DNA from 3 places in the Thioalkalivibrio sp. ALE16 genome. Region 3 is predicted to be linked to each of the others. Evidence: predicted binding sites of a transcription regulator. Region 3 holds the regulator's gene; each other region holds the start of a gene.

What was found. The regulator FliA, encoded in region 3, starts transcription of late flagellar genes. The targets are predictions, from matches to a motif close to GCTAAAGTTNNNNNNNNNNCNGCCGATA.
Region 1: the regulator FliA is predicted to act here: its motif matches at 3,072-3,099, upstream of F627_RS0106515 (chemotaxis protein CheV).
Region 2: the regulator FliA is predicted to act here: its motif matches at 5,105-5,132, upstream of F627_RS0102775 (methyl-accepting chemotaxis protein).

What each region holds. Positions count from the first base shown of each region.
Region 1 is NZ_KB906359.1:37,612-44,796, forward strand. It holds gene F627_RS0106485 (MerR family transcriptional regulator) at 1-35, shown strand, start outside; tRNA gene F627_RS0106490 (tRNA-Pro) at 371-447, shown strand; gene F627_RS0106495 (flagellar brake protein) at 520-1,236, opposite strand; gene F627_RS0106500 (flagella synthesis protein FlgN) at 1,320-1,805, opposite strand; gene flgM (flagellar biosynthesis anti-sigma factor FlgM) at 1,821-2,135, opposite strand; gene flgA (flagellar basal body P-ring formation chaperone FlgA) at 2,242-2,931, opposite strand; gene F627_RS0106515 (chemotaxis protein CheV) at 3,227-4,165, shown strand; gene F627_RS0106520 (protein-glutamate O-methyltransferase CheR) at 4,371-5,186, shown strand; gene flgB (flagellar basal body rod protein FlgB) at 5,405-5,812, shown strand; gene flgC (flagellar basal body rod protein FlgC) at 5,840-6,259, shown strand; gene F627_RS0106535 (flagellar hook assembly protein FlgD) at 6,271-6,945, shown strand; gene flgE (flagellar hook protein FlgE) at 6,983-7,185, shown strand, end outside.
Region 2 is NZ_KB906355.1:173,061-180,245, forward strand. It holds gene F627_RS0102750 (antibiotic biosynthesis monooxygenase) at 1-204, opposite strand, end outside; gene F627_RS0102755 (rhodanese-like domain-containing protein) at 324-689, opposite strand; gene F627_RS0102760 (ethylbenzene dehydrogenase-related protein) at 867-2,198, shown strand; gene F627_RS0102765 (DUF3817 domain-containing protein) at 2,486-2,788, opposite strand; gene F627_RS0102770 (hypothetical protein) at 2,876-3,154, opposite strand; gene F627_RS0102775 (methyl-accepting chemotaxis protein) at 3,266-4,900, opposite strand; gene F627_RS0102780 (hypothetical protein) at 5,214-5,840, opposite strand; gene F627_RS0102785 (rhodanese-like domain-containing protein) at 6,116-6,538, shown strand; gene F627_RS0102790 (cupin domain-containing protein) at 6,673-7,152, opposite strand.
Region 3 is NZ_KB906358.1:146,080-153,264, reverse strand. It holds partial or broken gene flhF (flagellar biosynthesis protein FlhF) at 1-664, shown strand, start outside; gene F627_RS0106120 (MinD/ParA family protein) at 833-1,657, shown strand; gene F627_RS0106115 (RNA polymerase sigma factor FliA) at 1,654-2,421, shown strand; gene cheY (chemotaxis response regulator CheY) at 2,463-2,843, shown strand; gene F627_RS0106105 (protein phosphatase CheZ) at 2,939-3,703, shown strand; gene F627_RS0106100 (chemotaxis protein CheA) at 3,749-5,866, shown strand; gene F627_RS0106095 (chemotaxis response regulator protein-glutamate methylesterase) at 5,869-6,981, shown strand; gene F627_RS0106090 (flagellar motor protein) at 6,983-7,185, shown strand, end outside.

The sequences.
Region 1 (7,185 bases), on a different contig from region 3:
AGCTCGAGTCCGTACTGCGCACGCTCCGCGCCTGACCTTCCCGGCACCCGTGTTCAGAAAGGCCTTTTGAACCACAGTGGGCACAGAGTTCACGGAGAAGATCGTTAGGGCCTGACCGCGGATAACTACCCTGGGTGTCGGTATGTGGTCTGGCCGAACGCCTTAACGGGTGGCGGGTTGCGCCCTATCGGGCCCACTCCGTCCTCCGAATCCGGCATCCATCGATGCCTTCCGTTCCCTCGCGTTTCTCTGTGTCCTCCGTGCACTCTGTGGTGAACTAAACACTCGTGTGCCGTGATGGGCGCTCGGTTCGCTTTGACGGTGTTGGGTGCTTTCGTGACGGCGGGGAATCGGATATAGTTCGCGGCTTCGGGGCGTGGCGCAGTCTGGTAGCGCATCTGCATGGGGTGCAGAGGGTCGCAGGTTCAAATCCTGCCGTCCCGACCAAACGGGAAGCATCAAAAAGGCCGCTTGTAGCGGCCTTTTTTGTGTCTGACGTCCGAGTTTGTCCGGGCGGGTCTATTCCATCGAGCGGCGACGCGCCTCGCGCTGGTAATGCAGCAAGGCGAGGTTGGTCTGGCGCTCCAGCCACTGGGTCATCCCGACAATCTCGAAGCCGGCGTACTCGTAGCCGTCCCGCGTACTGCGCCGCCGGTTGGCCAGGCGCAGGTCGCCCGAGAGCCGCTCACTGACGTCGGGGAGCAGCAGATTGGTGAACGCGAGGGTGGTGCCGGTCTCCAGCGTGTCGAGCGTGGCCGTGGCCAGCTCGATGCACATGCCCTGGCCCGAGAGATCGACGAGCTCGCCGATGACCGGGCCCTTCCAGCCGGGCGCGCGCAGTTCGATCTGCGGGCGCTGGGCCATGGGGATGTGAACGCGGAAGGTTTCGCGGCGCTGGAGATGCTCCAGTGTTTCGGGGTAGGGGCAGGCGTACAGGGCGCCGCCTTCTTCATGTTCGATCCGGGCCACGGTGGTGGAGAAGCGTACGGCCACGCCGCGCAGCGCGGCGAATACCCGCAGGGGCATACCGGAGGTGACATGCTGGTGCGCGCGCGGCGGATTCAGTTCGTCGAGAAAGAGTTCCTTAGCGGCGGGGTCCAGCCGGACCAGGGCCGAGGTGTACAGCGGGCCGTCGGCGTCGAGCCGGACGCTGACCAGGGTGAGCTTGTGGTCCAGGTCCTTGAGAATGCCGGCGATCCGGTCCGGCTTGTCGACCGTGTAGTCGGTTTCGTCCATGCGTCCGTGACGTTAGCTGGGTGTGAGGACGCAAGGTACTGGTCGAGCATCCGAAATGCCAGCATCGGTGCGAATAAGCTGCATCAGGCTTGTGTGATACGGCGTCCGCCACGGGTGTTGGGGCGGGTGCGCCCGTAGGGGTCGTAGGTCGCCGCCGGGCCGGCCTCTTCGCCGCGCAGGATCTGCATGGAGAGCTCCACGCGCTGGCGATCGCGATCGATCAGGCGTGCGTTGCCCTGGTTGAGGGTGTTGCAGCGCTCGATGGACTGGCGCAGGGCCTGCCAGTGATCGTTGAGGACGGCACCGTCGTCCATGCGCGAGAGCAGGCGGGCCATGCCCTCGGGTGTGAATGACTCGCTCGCGGCCTCGGCGATAGCGCGCTGCTGGCGGGTCTCGGTCTCGAGGTCCTGCAGCAGCCCCTGCTTGGTCGCCACCACCTCCTGCAGGGTCTCCGGGGTGCGCGCCTCGACCGCGCGGGTCTCCTGGATCAGGGCCTCTTCCAGTTGGTGGGCCAGCCGGATCGAGGTTTCCAGGGAGCGCAGCAGGCGATGGCGCGTGTCGGTGTTCATCGGTGAGGTCCGTGATTAGCGCAGCAGGCGCTCGAGGTCGATCATGCGGTCGGCCAGCTGTTCGTTGTCCACCGGGTAGTTGCCGCTGGCGATCGCCTCGCGCAGCTCGGCCACACGCGCCGCGTCGAACGGGGCATTCTCGCCGGCGCTGGCGGCCGAACTCATCGCCTGGGCGGCGCCGGTCAGGGTAAGCGAATCGTTACCGGTGGTCGCGGCGCTATCCGACCCTTGCGCCCGGTTGGGCGCGCCGCTGGAGTCCTCGCGGCCCTTGACCGTGGAGCTCTGGCCGTCGGGGCGCAGACTGTTCGTATTGAGGCCCTTGATATCCATTGTGCCGTCCTGTCGTTGTAACTGTGCTGCAAGTGTTTACGGCCGCGTGTGCTGAAACTGTAGCCCTGTGGCGGTGGTTTTTTTAACACCGATCACAGAGTCGGCATCAAAGTGTCACCCGGACGTGCCCGGAGGGCTGGATTTCGCCCTCGACCACGCGCCCGGACGAGGTGTTCTTGACCCGGATGCGGTCCCCGAGGCTGCCGTTTTCCAGGGCCTCGCCCTGCATGCGGATGGCGATCGAGCCGTTTTCGGCAAGGATCGTGACCCGCTGGCCGCGGCTGACGATCTCGCGCTGGGTGACGTGCTGTGTGCCGATGATCTGGCCCGGACGAATGCTGCGCCGGGTCTGCTGACCGATGAGGGCCGACTTGTCTTCATGATAACTGCCCGCGTGGCGTGACGTCTCGATGCGCTGGAAGCGCAGATCGCCGCTGGTCAGCGTGTGCTGGCGAGGGAGGTTGCGACTGGCCACCAGCACCTGAGCGTAACGTTCCACCGTGGCCGGGACATACAGCTGCCAGGTGACCGGGCCCGCACACTGAAGGTGGATCGCGGTATTGCCGTCGCGGCGGCCGCCGGGCGGGAAACGGGCGTTGAGTCCGTCATGGCAGTAGGCCAGCCGGAGCCGGTTGTCGAGCTGGCCGATCTCGATATTGATGTCGTCGCTATGTTCGGCGTCCAGCTCCTGCAACAGAAACTGTTCCGCGGCCGCGCGGATCTCCGCAACGGGGTGGATCTCGGCGTGGGCCGGCACGGAGAGCGCGAACCACGCCACGAGAGCCATGAGCCCCATGGGGATGCAGCGTGATGTACAGGTTGTATGTGGATGCATATGCCGGTCCTCGCCGCCCGAGGGAATACCCCGGGTCTGCCGCGTCCGTTCGCGGACCCGAAGCTATGCAGGTTTGATGCCAGTTGTCCGGGCGGTGCCCGACTCAAGGCCCGGCGTTCAATGCCGTTATCCCTGGGAAGCGGCGCCAGAAGGCGCATACAGGCGATTGCAAATGACAGCCCGGGGGTGCGCGGTGCACACTGAGCTCCCGGGAGCGGCTCGCGGCAGATGGGCGCGGGACAAGGAGAGCAGCACCATGAGTCAATTCATTGACGATGTGAACCAGCGAACGCAGCTGGTGGGTCAGAACCGGATGGAACTGCTGCTGTTCCACCTGGGTGGATCACAGACCTTCGGAATCAACGTGTTCAAGGTGCGCGAGGTGATCCCGTCGCCGCCGCTGCGCCAGATCCCGGGGTCGATGAGTGTGGTGCGCGGTGTGGCTACGCTGCGGGGCGGCACGGTGCCGATTATCGATCTGGCGCGCGCCATGGGCCTGCGCAGCGCGGCCGGTGCCAGCGACAGCGGCGACCAGAAGGTGGTGGTCACCGAGTTCAACCGTTCGGTTCAGGGGTTCTGGGTGTCGGCCGTGGACCGGATCGTGAATGTGAACTGGCAGGACGTGAAGTCCCCTCCGCGTGGTACGGGGCGCGAGTCCTTCCTGGTCGCGGTCACCGAGATCGACAACAAGCTGGTCGAGATCATCGACGTGGAACGGGTGCTTTCGATCGTCAATCCTCTGCCGACCGAGGTCTCCGAGTCCATCCGAGCGGACGCCACGCCAGCGGGGGGGCGCAAGGTCGTGATCGTTGACGACTCGGTCGTGGCGCGCAAGCAGATCGAGGGGGCGATTCGCGGTCTCGGGTTCGAATACGAGGTTTTCAAGGATGGTCAGGAGGCGCTCGACTTCCTGGAGCAGAAGGCCGGGGAGGGCCCGGTTCGCGACCAGATCGAGCTGGTGATCTCGGACATCGAGATGCCACGCATGGACGGCTATACGCTGACGGCGCGGATCCGGGACAATCCCGCCCTGAAAGATCTGAAGGTGCTGCTGCATTCCTCGTTGAGCGGCGAGTTCAATACCGACATGGTCAAGCGCGCCGGGGCCGATGCGTTTCTCTCGAAATTCAACCCCGACGAACTGGCCAACGCGGTGCTCGACCAGACCGGGCGCGAGGATCAACAGGTCGAATGACCGCCGGGGGGAACGGGGTTGCCGCCCGGCAAGGCCGGGGCGGCGTCACATGGCCGACAAGGGCCCAGTGTCGTGTCCCGCCTGCGACACCGTATACTGAAACCCGCTACCGGGGATTCCCCCTGCGTTTCGTGGCGCGGGCGCCGCTGTCAAGGACTCGTCATCAGGATGCTAATCACCATGGACTGTGCTCGGGGATGAACCGGTGATCGATTCCCGCGATTACGAGGAGTTTTCCCGCTTCCTGCAGGACTGCTGCGGCCTGGTGCTGGGTGACAGCCGTCAGTATCTGGTGTCGAGCCGACTGTCCCGGCTGCTCGACGAGTTCGACTTCAAGAGCGTGCCGGAGCTCCTGCACGCGATGCGGCAAGCCCCGAATCCGCGGCTGCGCACCCGTGTGATCGACGCGATGACGACCAACGAAACCTCGTGGTTTCGCGATGGCTTTCCGTTCGAGATCCTCCGGCATGTGTTGTTGCCGGAGCTGGCTGCGAAGGGAAGCAGCATCAAGGTCTGGTCTTCCGGCTGTTCCAGTGGCCAGGAGGCCTACAGCATCTCCATGGTCGTCTCCGAGTGGGAGGAATCCCGCCCCCCGCGCAAGGTGCCGGTATCCATCCTGGGGACGGACCTGTCGGAGAAGATCCTGGATGACGCCCGGCGGGCGGTCTACGACGGCCTGAGTATTGTGCGCGGGTTGAGCGAGAGCCGCCGCGCGCGCTTCTTCGAGACCGTGACGGACGGCCACAAGGTCGTTCCCGAGGTCCAGCGGCGCTGTCGTTTTCAGAAGCTCAACCTGATCGACAGCTACGCGGCACTGGGCAAGTTCGACCTGGTGTTCTGCCGCAACGTGCTGATCTATTTCTCCGGCGAGACCAAGCGACAGGTTCTTGACGGTATTGCCCGGCAGATGAATCCGGGCGGCTATCTGTTTCTTGGCGCTTCGGAGACGGCCGGCCCGTACACCAAGGCCTTCGAGACGGTTCGCACCGACTACGGCTCGGTCCTCCGGCTCAAATCCTGACGCCCCTCCGTCGCAGGGCCGCCAGGTCCGAAACGCCCGCGCAATGCGGCCGCGACTCGAATTGCCCCCTTCCCACGTTTCCCGCTAAGGGCGTCCCCAGCCGAGACGGATTCCCGTCGCTGGCATAGCGATTGCATCGGTCTCCTCGCAAAGGGCCGCAATGGCTGCGTCCCGGTTCTGGTAGCGAGGGTCCGCCACGGGCGGACAGGACGGAAACGATGAGTCTCTCTCTCGACAAGGCGATGGGCATCCTGCCGCAGGCGGTCAACGTGCGCGCCCAGCGCATGGAGCTGCTGGCCTCCAACATCGCCAATGCGGACACCCCGAACTACAAGGCGCGCGATATCGACTTTCGCGCGGTGCTCGAGTCCGCGGCGGGGAGCGGCAATCACTTGCCCATGGCGCGTAGCCAGGCGGCGCATATCGACCCCAATGCCGGGGCGATGAACGGGCAGGCCGAGGCGCTTTATCGCGTCCCGTCGCAGGCGTCCCTGGATGGCAACACGGTGGATCCGCAGATGGAACGTGCCGCCTTTGCCGAGAACGCGATCCAGTACCAGAGCAGTCTGGAATTCCTTAACCGCCGGGTCTCCGGCATCCGCGAAGCCCTGAGGGGCGACCGTTAACGCGGGCCTGATCGGGAGATCGATGTCGTGAGCAACATGTTCAGTCTGTTCAATACCTCGGCTTCGGCGCTGTCGGCGCAGTCGGTGCGCCTGAATACCGTCGCCTCGAATCTGGCCAACGCGAACACCGCCGCCACCAACCCGGACGAAGCGTATCGCGCCAAGCAGGTGCTGTTCCAGAGCGTGATGGATCAGGCCAACCCGAATGGTGCGGCGACGTCCGTGCGGGTGGCCGGCGTGACCGAGTCGCAGGCCCCGCCACAGGCCCACTACGAGCCGCACCATCCGCAGGCGAACGAGGAGGGCTACATCTTCCGCCCGGCGATCAGCGTGGTCGAGGAGATGGCCAACATGATGTCCGCCTCGCGCAACTACGAAGCGAACGTCGAGGTGATGGAGACCTCGCGTCAGCTGCTCCAGCGCACATTGCAGATCGGCCAAGGCTAGAGGAGCCCGCCATGACACAGATTTCCCCCGAATTGCTGGATCGCCTCGGCCTGTCGCGCCCGGAGAAGAAGCCGGAAGGCGAGATGGACCGCCTCGGGCAGTCCGACTTCCTCAAGCTGATGACCACCCAGCTGGAGAACCAGGACCCGATGGAGCCGATGGATAACGGTGATTTCCTCGGCCAGATGGCGCAGTTCTCCACCGTGACCGGCATCGAGCAGCTGTCCAAGTCCTTCGAGAAGCTGGCGCAGTCCCTGGGGCAGAACCAGACGCTGCAGGCGGCTTCGCTGGTTGGCAAGGATGTACTGGTGCCCGTCGAGTTTGGCGAGCTGGGGCCCGACGGGCGGGTGAACGGCGCGGTCGATCTGGAGCGCGCCACCGAAGAGCTGCAGATCGACGTGTACAGCCCTAATGGCGAGCGCATTCGCCGCATGAATATGGGCGCTGCCGGCAGCGGCCTGCAGGAGTTCACCTGGGACGGCATGCGCGACGACGGCACCTTCGCGCCACCGGGGGTCTACGAATTCAAGGCCACGGCCCGCTCCGGGACCCAGTCGGAGGCCGTGGATACCTTTCTGGATGCCCGCGTGGAAAGCGTCGCGGTGGGCAGTGACTCCGGGCTGGCACTGACCGTGCAGGGCCTGGGCGAGATCAGCTTTTCGGATGTACGGCGGATTGGCGGCTGACGCCCCGCAACAAGAACCCTGACGGAGGAAACACCCCATGCCCTTCAATATCGGATTGAGCGGACTCAACGCGGCCCAGGCCGATCTGCAGACCACCGGTAACAATGTGTCCAACTCGGGGACCACGGGGTTTAAACGTTCCCGTGCCGAGTTCGGCGATGTGTTCGCCCAGAGCTTCGGCGGGATCAGCCAGACAGCCATCGGCTCCGGCACACGACTGCAGGCGGTCACCCAGCAGTT
Region 2 (7,185 bases), on a different contig from region 3:
GAGGTTGCGCCATTCCCGCACCGCGGCCTCGTCCCGCCAGAAGGACAGCGACAGCACCTTGCCGGCCGTGCTGAGGCTTTCGAAACGTTCGATGGAGATGAATCCGTCGACGTCCTTCAGGTGTTCGCGCAGGCTCGCGGCCGCATCCAGGTAGTCCTGCTTGCGTTCGGAATGGGGCTCGACTTCAAAGATCACGGCAATCATGGCGGTTTCGCTATCAGAAAGACGAGGGCCGATTTAACCATGCGCGCAGGCGCAAGGTGGAAGCTGCGCCCGCCCGCGGAGGCTCGGGCGCACGGCCTGTCATCGATCAGGGGGCTTTCTCATTTTTCCGTGGTGTCATCCGGGTCCTGATAGGCGCGCAGTCCGCCCGCGATGGACTGGACATTGGTATAGCCCATATCCACCAGCTGGGCCGCCGCCAGTGCCCCGCGGTTGCCACCATTGCAGAAGCAGACCAGGGGCGCGCCCTTGTCAGGCACCACCCCCTCGATCTGGCGGGTGATGGAATCCAGCGCAACGTTGCGGGCGTTCGGAAGGCTGCCCTTCTGGTACTCCTCCGGTTCGCGCACATCAATGGCGATGGCACCGGATGCCAGGTGGTCGTCTACCTGTTTCGGTTCAATTTCATCGATGCGCTCGCGCGCGGCCTGTGCGCGTCGGAGAAACGCTTCGTCGTGGTGATCCATCCAGGTCTCCTTCGTTGAGGGTTTGTTGAGGGTGTGCGGCTCCTGCCGGGTGCGGGTGCCAGCGTTGCACGGCCTCTGGCCGTGATCTCTGTCGGGACACCCGGCAGGAACTGGCTAATTCCCTTGTGGTCGTAGGGAGTTCAAAATATCTTCAAAGCCATATATAGGGAGAGCCACATGAAGAAAACGCTGATGGCCCTTGCGGTCGCCGCCGCCTGCCCGGCTCTGGCACTGGCCGAACCCCGTGTCGTGGACACCGATCGTAATGTCTTTATTCCCGCCGAAGAGGATGCCCGCGCGGTTCTGCGGGTCGCCGCGGTCTATAACGACGAAGACTTCCGCATCCATTACGAGTACGAGACCGATACGCCCAGCTGGTATCACCAGGTCTGGCGCTACGAGGATGGCGAGTGGGTGCGCTACGGATCCGGCGGCCCGGGGCCGGACGAGCACGGCCTGTACGAGGACCGGATCTCCATGATGCTGGACGACGGCAAGGTGGAGGGTTTCGACCGCATGGGCGGATGGATGACCGCGCACGACGGTATGCGCAGCCTGACCTCCGAGGTGGACGCGGATGCCGTTCGCGAGCATCCCAAGCTGGGCGGCGACCTCGGGCGCAGCGACGTGCGCAAGTACCTCCCGCAGACCCGCGTCACGGAGGATCCGGAAGAGGTCTCCTGGGATCAGGTCATCGATGACGAGGCCCTGGAACAGTTGCAGTCCGACGGTGTGTTCCTCGACCTGTGGCAGTGGCGCTCCCACCGCAGCCACCCGATGGGCTACGCGGACAACAACTACGTGCTGCACTACCGCCTGTCGTCCGAGGGCACCAGCATGTTCACGACCAACTGGGATGACGACGCCGATCAGCCTGCCTGGATGTTCGATCCGGAGCAGCTCGGAGCCCCCGCCCTGGAGTGGGAGGCCCTGATCGCCCGCGAGTACGGCCAGGACGACGCCTATTACATCCACGAGGGCAACGCAATCGCCTTCGATCCGGACCACGACTGGCAGGAAGGCGACGTGATCCCGCAGCGGTTCCTGCAAGAGCCGAGCGGCAGCCGCGGTGCGATCCGTGCCGATGGTGGCTACGAAGACGGCGCCTGGCGGATTGCACTCACCCGCACGCTGGAGGCCCCCAACGCCCGGGACAGCAAGACCCTGGAACATGGCGCGTCCTACAACGTCGCCTTCGCGGTTCACAGTGCCGCGGGCGCGCGCTGGCACCTGGTCTCGCTGCCGATGACCCTGGGGCTGGAAGACGGGGAGGCCGACATCGTCGCCCGCCGCGTCGATGGGGATCTGGACGAAGCCGACCTGGAATGGACCGAGGTGGAGGTGTTCTACCCGGGTCAGATCACCTATCAGTTCCTGCACAGCGACGACCACCCGGGCGGCACGCTGGTGCGCGAGGGCGAGCAGGGCGTGCGTGATCAGCACGATCTAGACACCCTGCCGGGCTTCATAGTCGACATGGAGCAGCAGCTCCTGCGCGACGCAGACTGAGCCGGCGCGGGTCGGCACCACGCGCGCTCAGGCCCGGACTCGTCTGGTGTCGACACTCTCGGCCGTGGAAGGGGTGCGCCCGACGCCCTTGCGCCACCAGACGTGCAGGGCAAGGCACAAAGCCTGACGTCGGGTCTCCTGCGCTCCGTCGTCCCGGACGCCGCGCAGCGGTGATCCGGGGTCTCCGCCGGTGGGGCGGGCGCGGTCGGTGGCAAGGGCGGCGTTGGCGCTCCCGGCTCTGCGCTTCGCTGAGGCCGGGATGACGCCGTGTGGGGCTGTGCCGCGCGTCAGGCCGTCTCGGCGTTGCCGGTGGGGGCGGTTTCGCGGCGGATCAGGTAGTCCACGTAGAGGAAGCCGAAGGGCACCACGCCGAGGAACAGCACCAGCAGCCATTTCCAAACCGGCCAGCCGCTCAGGTGGCTGGCCATCACCGACGCCGCGCCGTAGACGATGAACAGGATGCCGTGGACCCAGCCGACATAGGTGACGGCCAGGGGCATGTCCGCGTAGGTGCGCAGCGGCATCGCGATAAACAGCAGGGTAATGAGCGACAAACCCTCGAGGACGCTGATCAGGCGGAAGAATTTCATGGGCGGGACCGGTGGGTCGGGAAACGCGGCGGAGGGTAGCACGAAGCGCGACGGGCGCCACGAAATGGACCCGGCAGTGTGGGCGGGTTAATTCTTGCCCTGGTTGCGCGCGGATTGGGCGTAGTCCTTGGCCCGGGCGCGGATCTCCTCGAAGAACAGCGCTTCCCAGCGGGTGTTGCGCTCGTCCGGGGATAGCGAGCCGTCGGCCTGCTCGTCTTTCAGACGGGCATCGGCCGCCGCCTCCGCATCGTCCAGGATCTGGCGAAAGACCTCCCTGGCAGCGGCCGCCCTGGGGTCGACCCCGTTGCGCTTGAGCACATCGGCCAGCAGCGTGCCGCCTTTTTTCCATTTCGACCAGAGTCTCATGCGACCTCCCGGGAAAACGCCGCACGACTATACCGTCGCGATCGTTGTGCCCGGAAGCCGGGTCCGGTGGCCGCCGTGGCGCGGGCCGCGCCTGGGTCGCCTGCGTGGGGATCAGGCGATGCGGTAGGCGGAGGCCAGGTCGCGTACCCGCGAGGCGATATCCGCGACCTCCTGGCTGGCGGTCGCGGTCTGGCGCGAGCCATTGGCGGTGTCGCCGGTGATGTCGTTGATCGCGTAGATGTTGCGGTTGATCTCCTCGGCCACGGCGTTCTGTTCTTCCGCGGCGCTCGCGATCTGCGTGGTCATGTCGCTGATCCGGCCGATGGCCTGGACGATGGATTCCAGCGCCTGGCCGGCGCGCTCGGCATCGTTGCTGGTGGCCTCCGCCATCTCGCGTCCGCGACCCATGGCGGTGACCGCATTGCGGGTGCCCGCCTGCAGGGCCTCGATCATCGCCTGGATGTCGGCGGTGGAGTCCTGGGTGCGCGAGGCGAGGGTGCGGACCTCGTCGGCGACCACCGCAAAGCCGCGGCCCTGTTCGCCCGCGCGGGCGGCCTCGATCGCCGCGTTCAGGGCCAGCAGGTTGGTCTGCTCCGCGATCCCGCGGATCACGTCCAGCACCGAGCCGATCTGCTGACCTTTCTCGTCCAGGTTGCGCACGGTTTCTTCGATGGTGGCGACCTCGCCGGACAGGCGGCCGATGTCGCTGACGACGGTACGCACGACCTCGCCGCCCGCGCGCGACTCCTGGTCGGCTTCCTGGCTGGAGGAGGCGGCATCGGAGGCGTTGCGCGCGACCTCCTGAACCGTCGCCGCCATCTCGTTCATCGCGGTCGAGACCTGCTCGGTCTGCGAACGCTGCTGGTCAATGTTGCCGTCGGTCTGCGCGCTGACCGCGGACAACTGCTCGGCGGCCGAGGCCATCTGGTCGGTCAGGGTGCGCAGCTCGCGGATGGAGTCCTGGAACTGGTCGAGCATGCTGTTCAGGGCGGTCGCGGTCGCGCCGATCTCGTCGTCCGCACCGACATTCACCCGGCGCGACAGGTCATGGTCGCCAGCAATCCCCTCCAGCGTCTGGCGCATGTGCGCGATCGGGAGCGCTACCGAGCGATAGGTCCACACCCCGGTAATCACGACCCCGATCAGGACCAGCAGCATCAGGGCGCCGCTGCGCACCAGCACCTGGGTGTAGAACTCCGATACCCGTTCGGCCTCCGCGCCGGCCACGTCGATCTGCAGGTCGACCAGCTCGGTGATCTGGTCGCTGATCGGGTCGATGCTGTCGTACAGCGGGCCGTTGAAGGCATCGAGCTCGCCCTGCACATCGCCCGACATCCCGCCCAGCGCCGCCTCCAGACGATCCAGGTCCGCGTTCGCCGCGCGGAACAGGGAGCGGGCGCCATCGGCGAGTTCCTGTTCCCGGGGCGTCAGCGTCGTGGCCAGGTAGGCCTCCCAGATTGTGGCGATCTCCGTGCGCGCCTCGCGCACGTCGGCCAGGGCCTCTTCCGCGGTCATGCGCCCGGCATCGGCCTTGTTCACGGCATCGATAACCAGCACCGCGTAGTTGTCCGCGATGGTCTTCAGTTGCTGCAGGGGCACGACCCGGTCGTGGTAGATGTTCTGCACGCCTTCTTCGATATTGGCCGTGCCGCGGGCGGCCAGGGCCGTCAGCAGCAGGAGTGCGGCCACGGGCACCACGATGGTGATGACCAGCTTGGATCGAACGGAGAGCGAGCGGAGGTTCATGGGCGGGTCCTTGTATGGCCTGGAAGGGGTAAGCCCGAGGTACCGGGCCGGGGGAATGCCGATCCATGCAGGCGTCCGTGCCCCGGGTATTCCGGGGGCGGGCGTCGTGCGCGGACGGCTGCGGTGTTACCGGCAGGTGCCGCGCCTTGTTCGCGCGCATGGCAGCGGACGCCACCGGCGGCGGCATTACCCTGATGACAGATGAAACGGCCCCGCGCGCCAAACCTTGAGCCACATCAACCGCGCCGAGGGTCGCCCAAGGTGGTGGGTCGCCGGTCGGGCCGGTACCCGCGGTCCTGGCCCGGCCGCCATCTCATTCCGGGTCGCGCCCGCTGGTCGATGCCAGTGTCTCGCGGATCCGCCGTAGGTCGCGTACGTACTCCAGCATGGCCATCATGGCGTCGGCGAACAGGTAGGCCCCGAACAGGATCATCCCGGCCGCAAACAGCCCGGCCAGCGGCCACAGGAGGGCTGCAAGCACGGCCAGTGCCCAGCCGATTGCTTCCACCTGTTCCGCTTCAAGCCCGAACGCGGCAACGGCTGCGCCCGCGAAGGGCTCTGCGGCCGTCAGGGAGATCACCGACAGGGCCAGCGCGAACAGGGCCACGCCGGTTGCCAGCAACTCGCCCGCCAGCCGCATGCAGACGACAACGCAGGTGATGGCGGGATAGTCCCGGGTATCCAGTGCTCCCAGTGCCCGGGCGCGTCGCCACAACAACGCGACCCAAGCGACTACGGCTATCCCGAACAGGATCTGCAGCAGGATCAGGGAGACGTGCGGCCATGGGAGCTCCGGTGTCTCCTGCGCCAGCATCCAGAAGGCCAGCGAGGCCAGCAGTCCGCCGAGGCCCGTCAGGGCGGCGATGCCGCGAAGCGCCCAGCCGGCCAGGCGTTGCAGGGGAAGCGTGCCTTCGGTTCCACCGGTAGTCTCGTCGGTCAAGGGGGCCTCCATGGGGGACGATTGCCCTTGCGATAGTGCCCGAAAATCGCTTCGAGCAGGCGAGAGACCGGTGATTCGGCCGGCGCGTACAACCACGGGGCCCAATGCATGCGGCATGGACTGGTGTGTGGAGGCGCTGCAGGGCCAGCGCGCGTGCGCGTCGGGCTTCGGGCCTTTTGCAATCATGCGGTGTTTCGCGAAATCTATCGGAACTAGGGGCGCCTGCTGAAGCGAACCCCGTGCGCCCTCACAACCCCGACGCAAAAGGAGCCTGCATGGTGAACGAGACGGACGATCCAAAGCTGGAGATCAGCGTCAACGCGGCCCGCGAACTGGTGGATATTGGTCTGGCGGTGCTGCTGGATATCCGTCAGCCCTTCGAGCTGGAACTGGAGGGCGAGGTGGAAGGGGCGGTCCCGGTGCCCCTGTTCCGCCTGAAGCAGCTACTGGGTCGGGGCCTGTCGGAGGAAGAGCAGGAGCTGCTGGACGCGGACGAGCCGGACGATCGCGATTTCCAGCACTTCATCTCCCTGATTAACCGGCATCACGTCACCCAGGACCAGATCCTGCTGTGCCTGTGCAACAGCGGCCGGCGCAGCCTGCGCGCCGCCGAGCTGCTGCGGGACCTGGGGTATACCCGCTGCCTTTCGGTTCGCGAAGGCTTTCGCGAGTGGCCCCGCGACGCCGCTACCGAATAAGGCGCGTATTCGCCTGCCTACCTCGTTGACGGCAATGCGCCGAGACCCGGCGCATTGCGCAAAGGCTTGTCGTTCTGCCCGCCCGTTGGAACGAGCCCGGGGCGTCAAGCCCGAATGGCAGGGATCGGCTGCCCTCAGTGACCGTGCGTCTCGTGCGCGTCCACCGGCTCTTCGAACGCGATGAACAGGATGCAGTCCTCGTCCGAGATGCAGTGGGTGGTGTGTGCCAGGCGCGGCGGGCCATAGGCGTAGGTCCCGGGTCGAAGCACCACCGGTTCCTGGTCGTCGTAGTCCACCTGCATCTCGCCCTGGACCAGCACCATGCGCTCGGCGCTGGTGTGCCAGTGGTGGGGCGCGGTGCTGTTGCCGGGCAGCAGGAAGAACACATCGGCGTTGGGCTCGGCCGGGTCGCCCTGGAGGACAGCCAGGCGGCAGTCGTCGGGCATGAAGGCCGGGCAGGGGTTCCATTCGAGATCGGGGGCGTCCGGCGCCCAGATAAAGGCCTGGCCGTCGTCGGCCGCCAGGCTCGCCAAGGGGGCGGCCAGGGCGAGCGCGGCGGCCCATGCAGCCAGGCGGCGAAGCGTTCCCGTGGGCCGGATCGAGTGGTCGTACATGAGGCACCTCCTGGGGTCCATGGCTTGGCCGGC
Region 3 (7,185 bases):
GATGACAGCTCGCCGGAACAGGCCTGGGAACGCCTGCGGGCACGGTTGTCGGGCGCGATTGCCACCCACCGACCGGACATCCTGGACGAGGGCGGCCTGCTGGCACTCGTCGGGCCCACCGGCGTTGGCAAGACCACCACGCTGGCCCGCATCGCGCTGCGCCAGATCCGCCGCATGGGCCCGGATTCGGTTACGCTGGTCACCCTGGACAGCCAGCGCATCGGGGCCACGCGCCAGTTGCAGGCCTTCGCCCAGATGGCGGGGATCTCGGTGCGGGTGCTGCAGAACGCGCGAGAGTTGCGCGAACTGGCGCGCCGCGTGGAGGATGGGCACCTGATCCTGGTGGATACGGCGGGACTGGCCCCGCGGGCAGTGGAGGACGAATCCTTGTTCGCGCACCTGCCGCCGGACATCCGGGCCGAGAGCTGGCTGGTGGTGTCGGCGACGACCCAGGGGAGCGCATTGCGGCGGGTGCTGGAGGCATTTCGCAAGGCGGAGCCCTCGGCGCTGGTGCTGACCAAGCTGGACGAGGCCGAGGAGCTGGGCGAGGTCCTGTCCGTACTGCTCGATCAGCACCTGGGGCTGGGGTTCGTCAGTGATGGCCAGCGTATTGCCGAGGACTTTCACCGGGTCGATACCGGGTATCTGACCCGACTGGCCCTGGAGGATGCCGCCGATGAACCCGGGGCAGCGGCCAATGCCCGCGAGACCTGGGCGGCCGAGCGCCTGGCGGAGATGGAACCGCCGCGACGCGCGCGCGCCCAGGCACGTCCGGCACGGGCGGCGGAGCCCGCCACGCTGGAACTGATTCAACCGGTCGGGAAGGGGCGCTATGCCACGCACTAACAAGCCGTTGAAGGTCATCGCGGTTGCCTCGGGCAAGGGCGGGGTGGGCAAGACCAACGTATCGGTGAACCTGTCGGTGGGCCTGGCCCGGCTCGGGCGCGAGGTCATGCTGTTCGACGCCGATCTGGGCCTGGCCAACGTGGACCTGCTGCTGGGGATGCGTCCCGAGCGCACGCTGCACGACCTGGTGACCGGTGATGTGGACAGCCTGGAGGATGTGCTCGTCCAGGGGCCGGACGGGGTAAAGGTGGTGCCTTCGGCTTCGGGGATCGCGGCGATGGCCAACCTGACGCCGGCCGAGCATGCCGGTCTGATCCATGCCTTCAGCGCCTATCGCAAACCCCTGGATGTGCTGATCGTGGACACCGCGGCCGGCCTGCAGGAATCCGTGACGTCGTTCTGCCGCGCGGTCCAGGAGACCCTGGTGGTGGTCTGCGACGAGCCCGCCTCGATTACCGACGCCTATGCCCTGATCAAGGTCCTGCACCGCGATCATGGCCTGCGTCGCTTCCGCATGGTGACGAACATGGTCGACGGCCGCGAAGGCGCCGAGCGACTGATGCAGAAGCTCAATACCGTCTGCGGCAACTACCTGCCGGAGGTGGTGCTCGACCTGGCCGGCTATATTCCGATGGACGATCACCTGCGCAAGGCGGTGCAGAAACGCGCGCCAGTGGTACAGCAGTACCCCGGGAGCCCGGCGGGGAAGGCCTTTGCCGAACTGGCACGGACCGTGGACCGCTGGCCGGTGGGGGGCGGTGACCACGGTGGCGTCGGGTTTTTCGTGGAACGGATGCTGCAGAGCGCATGATGACGACGCGTAATCGACTTTCCGGCTATCAGGCGACCTCCGCGGCCAGCGGCGGACACGAACAGCTGATTGCCGATCACGTCGAGCTGGTCCACCGCATCGCCCATCACCTGATGGCGCGGCTCCCCGCCTCGGTGCAGGTGGATGATCTGATTCAGGCGGGCATGATCGGGCTGCTCGAGGCGGCGCGCCAGTTCGAGGGCGGCCAGGGCGCGACCTTTGCCACCTACGCCGGCATCCGCATCCGTGGCGCGATGATCGACGAGCTGCGCCGCAGTGACTGGACACCGCGTTCGGTGCACCGCAACAGTCGGCGTATTGCCGCGGCGATCCAGACCGTCGAGGCGCGCGAGGGGCGGGCGGCGCGTGGCAGCGAGGTCGCCGCCGAGCTGGACGTGCCGATCGACCGGTACTACGAGATGCTGCAGGATCACGCCGGGGCCCACCTGTTCGCTTTGGACGACCTCGGCGGGGGTGACGACGGGGCTGATCGCGTGATCGAAGGGCAGGAGGTGTCGCCGGCCCGCACCCTCGAGGCCGGTGAGTTCCGTCAGGAACTGGCCGAAGCCCTCGGCGACCTCCCCGAACGCGAGCGGCTGGTGCTGTCGCTCTACTACATCGAAGAGCTCAACCTGCGCGAGATCGGTGCCGTGCTGGGCGTGACCGAGTCGCGCGTCAGCCAGATCCGAAGTCAGGCCACCATTCGACTGCGTGCCCGCCTGGGTTCGTGGCTCGAAGACGGTACGGCTTTGCAGTTATTCTAAAACCCACCCTACGAATCCCGGAGTGACGTGTGGACAAGGGAATGAAGATTCTCATCGTGGACGACTTTTCCACGATGCGGCGCATTATCAAGAACCTGTTGCGTGATCTTGGCTTCAACAATACCCAGGAAGCCGACGACGGCAGCACCGCGCTGCCGATGCTGCAGAACGGGGATTTCGACTTTCTGATCACCGACTGGAACATGCCCAACATGCCGGGGATCGACTTGCTGAAGGCCGTGCGCGCCGACCCGAACCTCAAGTCCATGCCGGTGCTGATGGTGACGGCGGAGGCCAAGCGCGACCAGATCGTCGAGGCGGCCGAGGCGGGCGTGAACGGCTACGTGGTCAAGCCGTTCACCGCCGAGACGCTGAAGGAAAAGATCGACAAGATCTTCGAACGCATTGAAGCACAGGGATAATCATGCGCCTGTGACCGATATGCCCGGCGCCCGTGGCACCGACCGCCGCGGGCGTTGTCCGAAACCTTCCGCGCCGTACCCGCAAGAGGCTTCTCATGACTGAACAGGAACACCCACCACGCGACGATCAGCTGGAGCTTGCGCGGCAGCTGGTCAAGACGCTGGAGGCGGGCGACGACACGGGCGCCCGGGCGCTGGTGCAGGATCTGGCACGCCCCTATGACCGCGAACTCTTCGACGAGCTGGGCAAGCTGACCCGTGATCTTCACGAGGCCCTGCAAAGCTTCCGCGGCGATTCGCGTCTGGTCGAACTGACCCAGGCGGAGATCCCGGACGCAAAGGAACGCCTGAATTACGTGGTCACGATGACCGAACAGGCGGCCCACGACACCATGAATGCCATCGAGTCGAGCCTGCCGATCGCGGAGTCGTTCAGCCAGCAGGCGGCCGACCTGACGGCGAAGTGGACGCGCTTTCGCAACCGCCAGCTCTCGGTGGAGGAGTTCCGGGACTTTGCCCGCGAGCTCGACACGTTCTTCGCGCAGGCGGGGGAAGACACCGAGGAGCTGCGCCGGCTGCTCTCCGAGGTGCTGATGGCACAGAGCTATCAGGACATTACCGGCCAGGTGATTCGCCGCGTGATCCAGCTGGTGACCGACCTGGAAGAGAACCTGGTGTCCCTGATCCGGCTCTCCAGTGGGCGCATGGAGCAGGTCGAGGCGGCCGAGGCGTCGCTTGAACAACGCGAGGCGGACCGCAAGGGTCACGGTCCCAGCGTGCCCAAGACTCAAGATTCCGCCGCGGATGTCGTTCAAGGACAGGACGAGGTGGACGATCTGCTATCGAGCCTGGGCTTCTAGGCAGTTCCCCTCATGCGAATGGCGCCACGCGACCGGAGAGACTGAATGGCCATCGACCCCAATGACGAAATCCTTCAGGACTTCCTGATCGAGGCCGGGGAACTGCTGGAGGGGCTCAACGAGCAACTCATCGACCTGGAACAGAATCCGGATGACCGGGATCTGCTGAATGCGGTCTTTCGTAGCTTCCATACCATCAAGGGCGGAGCCGGCTTCCTGAGCCTGGACCCCCTGGTGACCGTGTGCCATCACGCGGAGGACGTCTTCAACCTGCTGCGTAACGGTGAGCGGCGGGCGGACAGTCACCTGATGGACACCATGCTGCGGGTGCTGGATACCCTGAACGTGATGTTCGGGGACCTGCGCTCCGGCGTGGATCCCACGCCCGCCGAGGCCGACCTGGTGGAAAACCTCCGGCGCATGGCGAACAACGAGGACGTGGCGGCGGAGCCCGCCGCGCCGCCGCCCCCGGAACCCGAGCCGGAGCCAGAGCCCGAACCGCAAGCGGATACGGATGCGGAACCGGCGGCGGATGGCGACGCGATGGTCGGCGCCGATGACGAGATCACCGACGACGAATTCGAGGCCCTGCTCGACAGCCTGCACGGCGATCAGCCGCCGAAGCCCGTGGAGACGGGCTCCACCGCGGGCGATGCGGCCGGAGAAGAACCGGCTGCGGAGGATGCGAGTGGCTCCGGCGACCTGATCACCGACGACGAATTCGAGAACCTGCTGGACGAGCTGCAGGCCAAGGGCGCCGGGCCGGCCGCTACCGGGGCAGTCCCCAGCCCCGCAGACGACGAACCTGCGGAAGCCCCGTCGGCGAAGCCCGAACCGGCCGAAACGGAGAAGGCCGCCGCGCCCGCCGATACCCCTGCAGGAGTCCAGGGCGGTGGCGGCGCGCGTGCCGGCGGCGGGGGTGCCGAGGGGGGCGGCCGGGCAGCCCCGCAGGGCGAGACTTCCGTGCGCGTCGACACCGAGCGCCTGGACGAGATCATGAACCTGGTGGGCGAGCTGGTACTGGTGCGCAACCGGCTGAGCATGCTGCGCTCGCAGCATGTCGATGACGAGCTGGGCAAGGCGATCAGCTCCCTGGCCCTGGTGACCTCGGATCTGCAGACCTCGGTGATGAAGACCCGCATGCAGCCGGTGAAGAAGGTCTTCAACCGCTTCCCGCGCGTGATCCGCGATCTCTCCCGCAATCTGGGCAAGGAGATCGAGCTGGAGATCTTCGGCGAGGACACCGACCTCGACAAGAACCTGGTCGAGGCCCTGTCGGATCCGCTGGTGCACCTGGTCCGGAATGCCGTGGACCACGGCATCGAGACCCCCGAGGTACGCGAGGCGGCGGGCAAGCCGCGCAAGGGGACCGTAGTGCTGGGGGCCGCTCAGGAAGGCGATCACATCGCGCTGCTGATCAAGGACGACGGCGGCGGCATGGACCCGCAGGCCCTGCGGCGCAAGGCCGTGGAGAAAGGCCTGATGGAACCGGCCATGGCCGAGCGCATGACCGATCGCGAGGCCTTCAACGTGATCTTCATGGCCGGCTTCTCGACCAAGACCGAGATCTCCGACGTCTCCGGCCGCGGGGTCGGGATGGACGTGGTCAAGACCAAGATCTCGCAGCTCAACGGCACCATCGAGATCGACTCCGAGGTGGGCGTGGGCACCACGCTGCGGGTCAAGCTGCCCCTGACGCTGGCGATCCTGCCCGCGCTGATGGTGATCCTGGATGGCCGGCGCTTCGCCATCCCGCTGGCGTCGGTATCCGAGATCCTGGATCTGGACCTGACGAAGACGCATTACGTGGATGACCAGGAGGTCATCATCGTGCGCAAGCAGGCACTGCCGATTCACTACCTCAAGCGCTGGCTGAAGCCGGGCCACGAGCCCGAGCCGCGCAAGGACGCCCATGTGGTCGTGGTGCATACCGCCGATCGCAAGGTAGGTCTGGTGGTGGATGACCTGGTCGGTCAGGAAGAGGTCGTCATCAAGCCCCTTGGGCAGAATCTGCAGGGCGTGAAGGGCCTGGCGGGCGCCACGATTACCGGGGATGGCGGGATCGCGTTGATCCTGGATGTCTCGGATCTGGTGACCATCCTGATGCGGCAACTGCAGATGTCCGGCCGTCCCCGCCGCGCATCGCGCACGAGCGAGGGCTGAGGATGCCGATCAGGGTTCTGGTCGTCGACGACTCCGGGTTCTTTCGTCGGCGCATTGCGGAGATTCTGGATTCCGACTCGGGCATCGAGGTGGTCGGCTCGGCCGAGAACGGCGAGCAGGCGATCGCAAAGGTGCGCGAGCTCGACCCCGATGTCGTGACCATGGATATCGAGATGCCAGTGATGGACGGCATCACCGCGGTGCGCAAGATCATGGCCGAGAGTCCGCGGCCGATCCTGATGTTCTCCAGCCTGACTACCGAAGGCGCCCAGGCCACCCTGGATGCGCTGGAGGCCGGGGCGGTGGACTTCCTCCCCAAGCGGTTCAGCGACATGGCGGGCGACGAGGACAGCGCCCGCATGCTGCTGCGCCGCCGGGTGCGTTCGCTGTCGCGCAGCCGCGCGCGCTCGGCCAGCGCGCCGGGCACCAGCACACCGGCCCGCGAGTCGCGGCCGACCGCGCGGCGGGAAGAAGCCGACCGTCAGGCCGCAGACGCTGCCAAGCAACAGCCGCCGGTCGCGCGCACCCGGCCGCCAACACCCCTGCGGCAACTGCGGGCGGTCCTGATCGGGACTTCCACGGGGGGGCCGGTCGCCCTGCAGGAGGTGCTGAAACCGCTACCAGCCAGTTTCCCGTTGCCGATTGTGCTGGTCCAGCACATGCCGGCCAGCTTCACGCCGGCCTTTGCCGACCGGCTGAACGCGATGTGCAACATCGAGGTGCGCCAGGCGAAGGACGGCGATGCCCTGAAGCCGGGCGTGGCCCTGCTGGCCCCCGGGGGCATGCAGCTGACTCTGGAACGGGGCAGCCAGACCCATGTGCGCATCGCGGAGAGCCCGCTGGGCACGATCTACAAGCCAAGCGTGGACGCCGCATTCAGCTCCGCCGTGGATGCGCTGCGCGGACAGGTCCTCGCGGTCGTGCTGACCGGGATGGGTGCGGACGGTCGCGAGGGTGCGCGGGCGCTGAAAGGGGCCGGGGCGCAGGTCTGGTCGCAGGACGCGGCGACGTGCGTGGTCTACGGGATGCCGGCGGCGGTGGCAGAGGCCGGTTTGTCCGATCACGTCTATCCGCTGCCCGAGATCGGTCCCGCGCTGGTCAAGGGGTTCTGCTGACATGGATATCCTGAGCCTCATCGGGGTGACGCTGGGGCTGGTGGCCGTGCTCGGAGGCAGCATTGCCAAGGGCAGCGGCCTGGGCGCACTGTGGAATGCTGCGGCGTTCGTGATCGTGGTGCTGGGGACGCTGGGGGCGACCCTGGTGCAGGCGCGCCTGACGGTGTTCATGCACGGGATGCGGATCCTGCCGTGGGCCTTCAA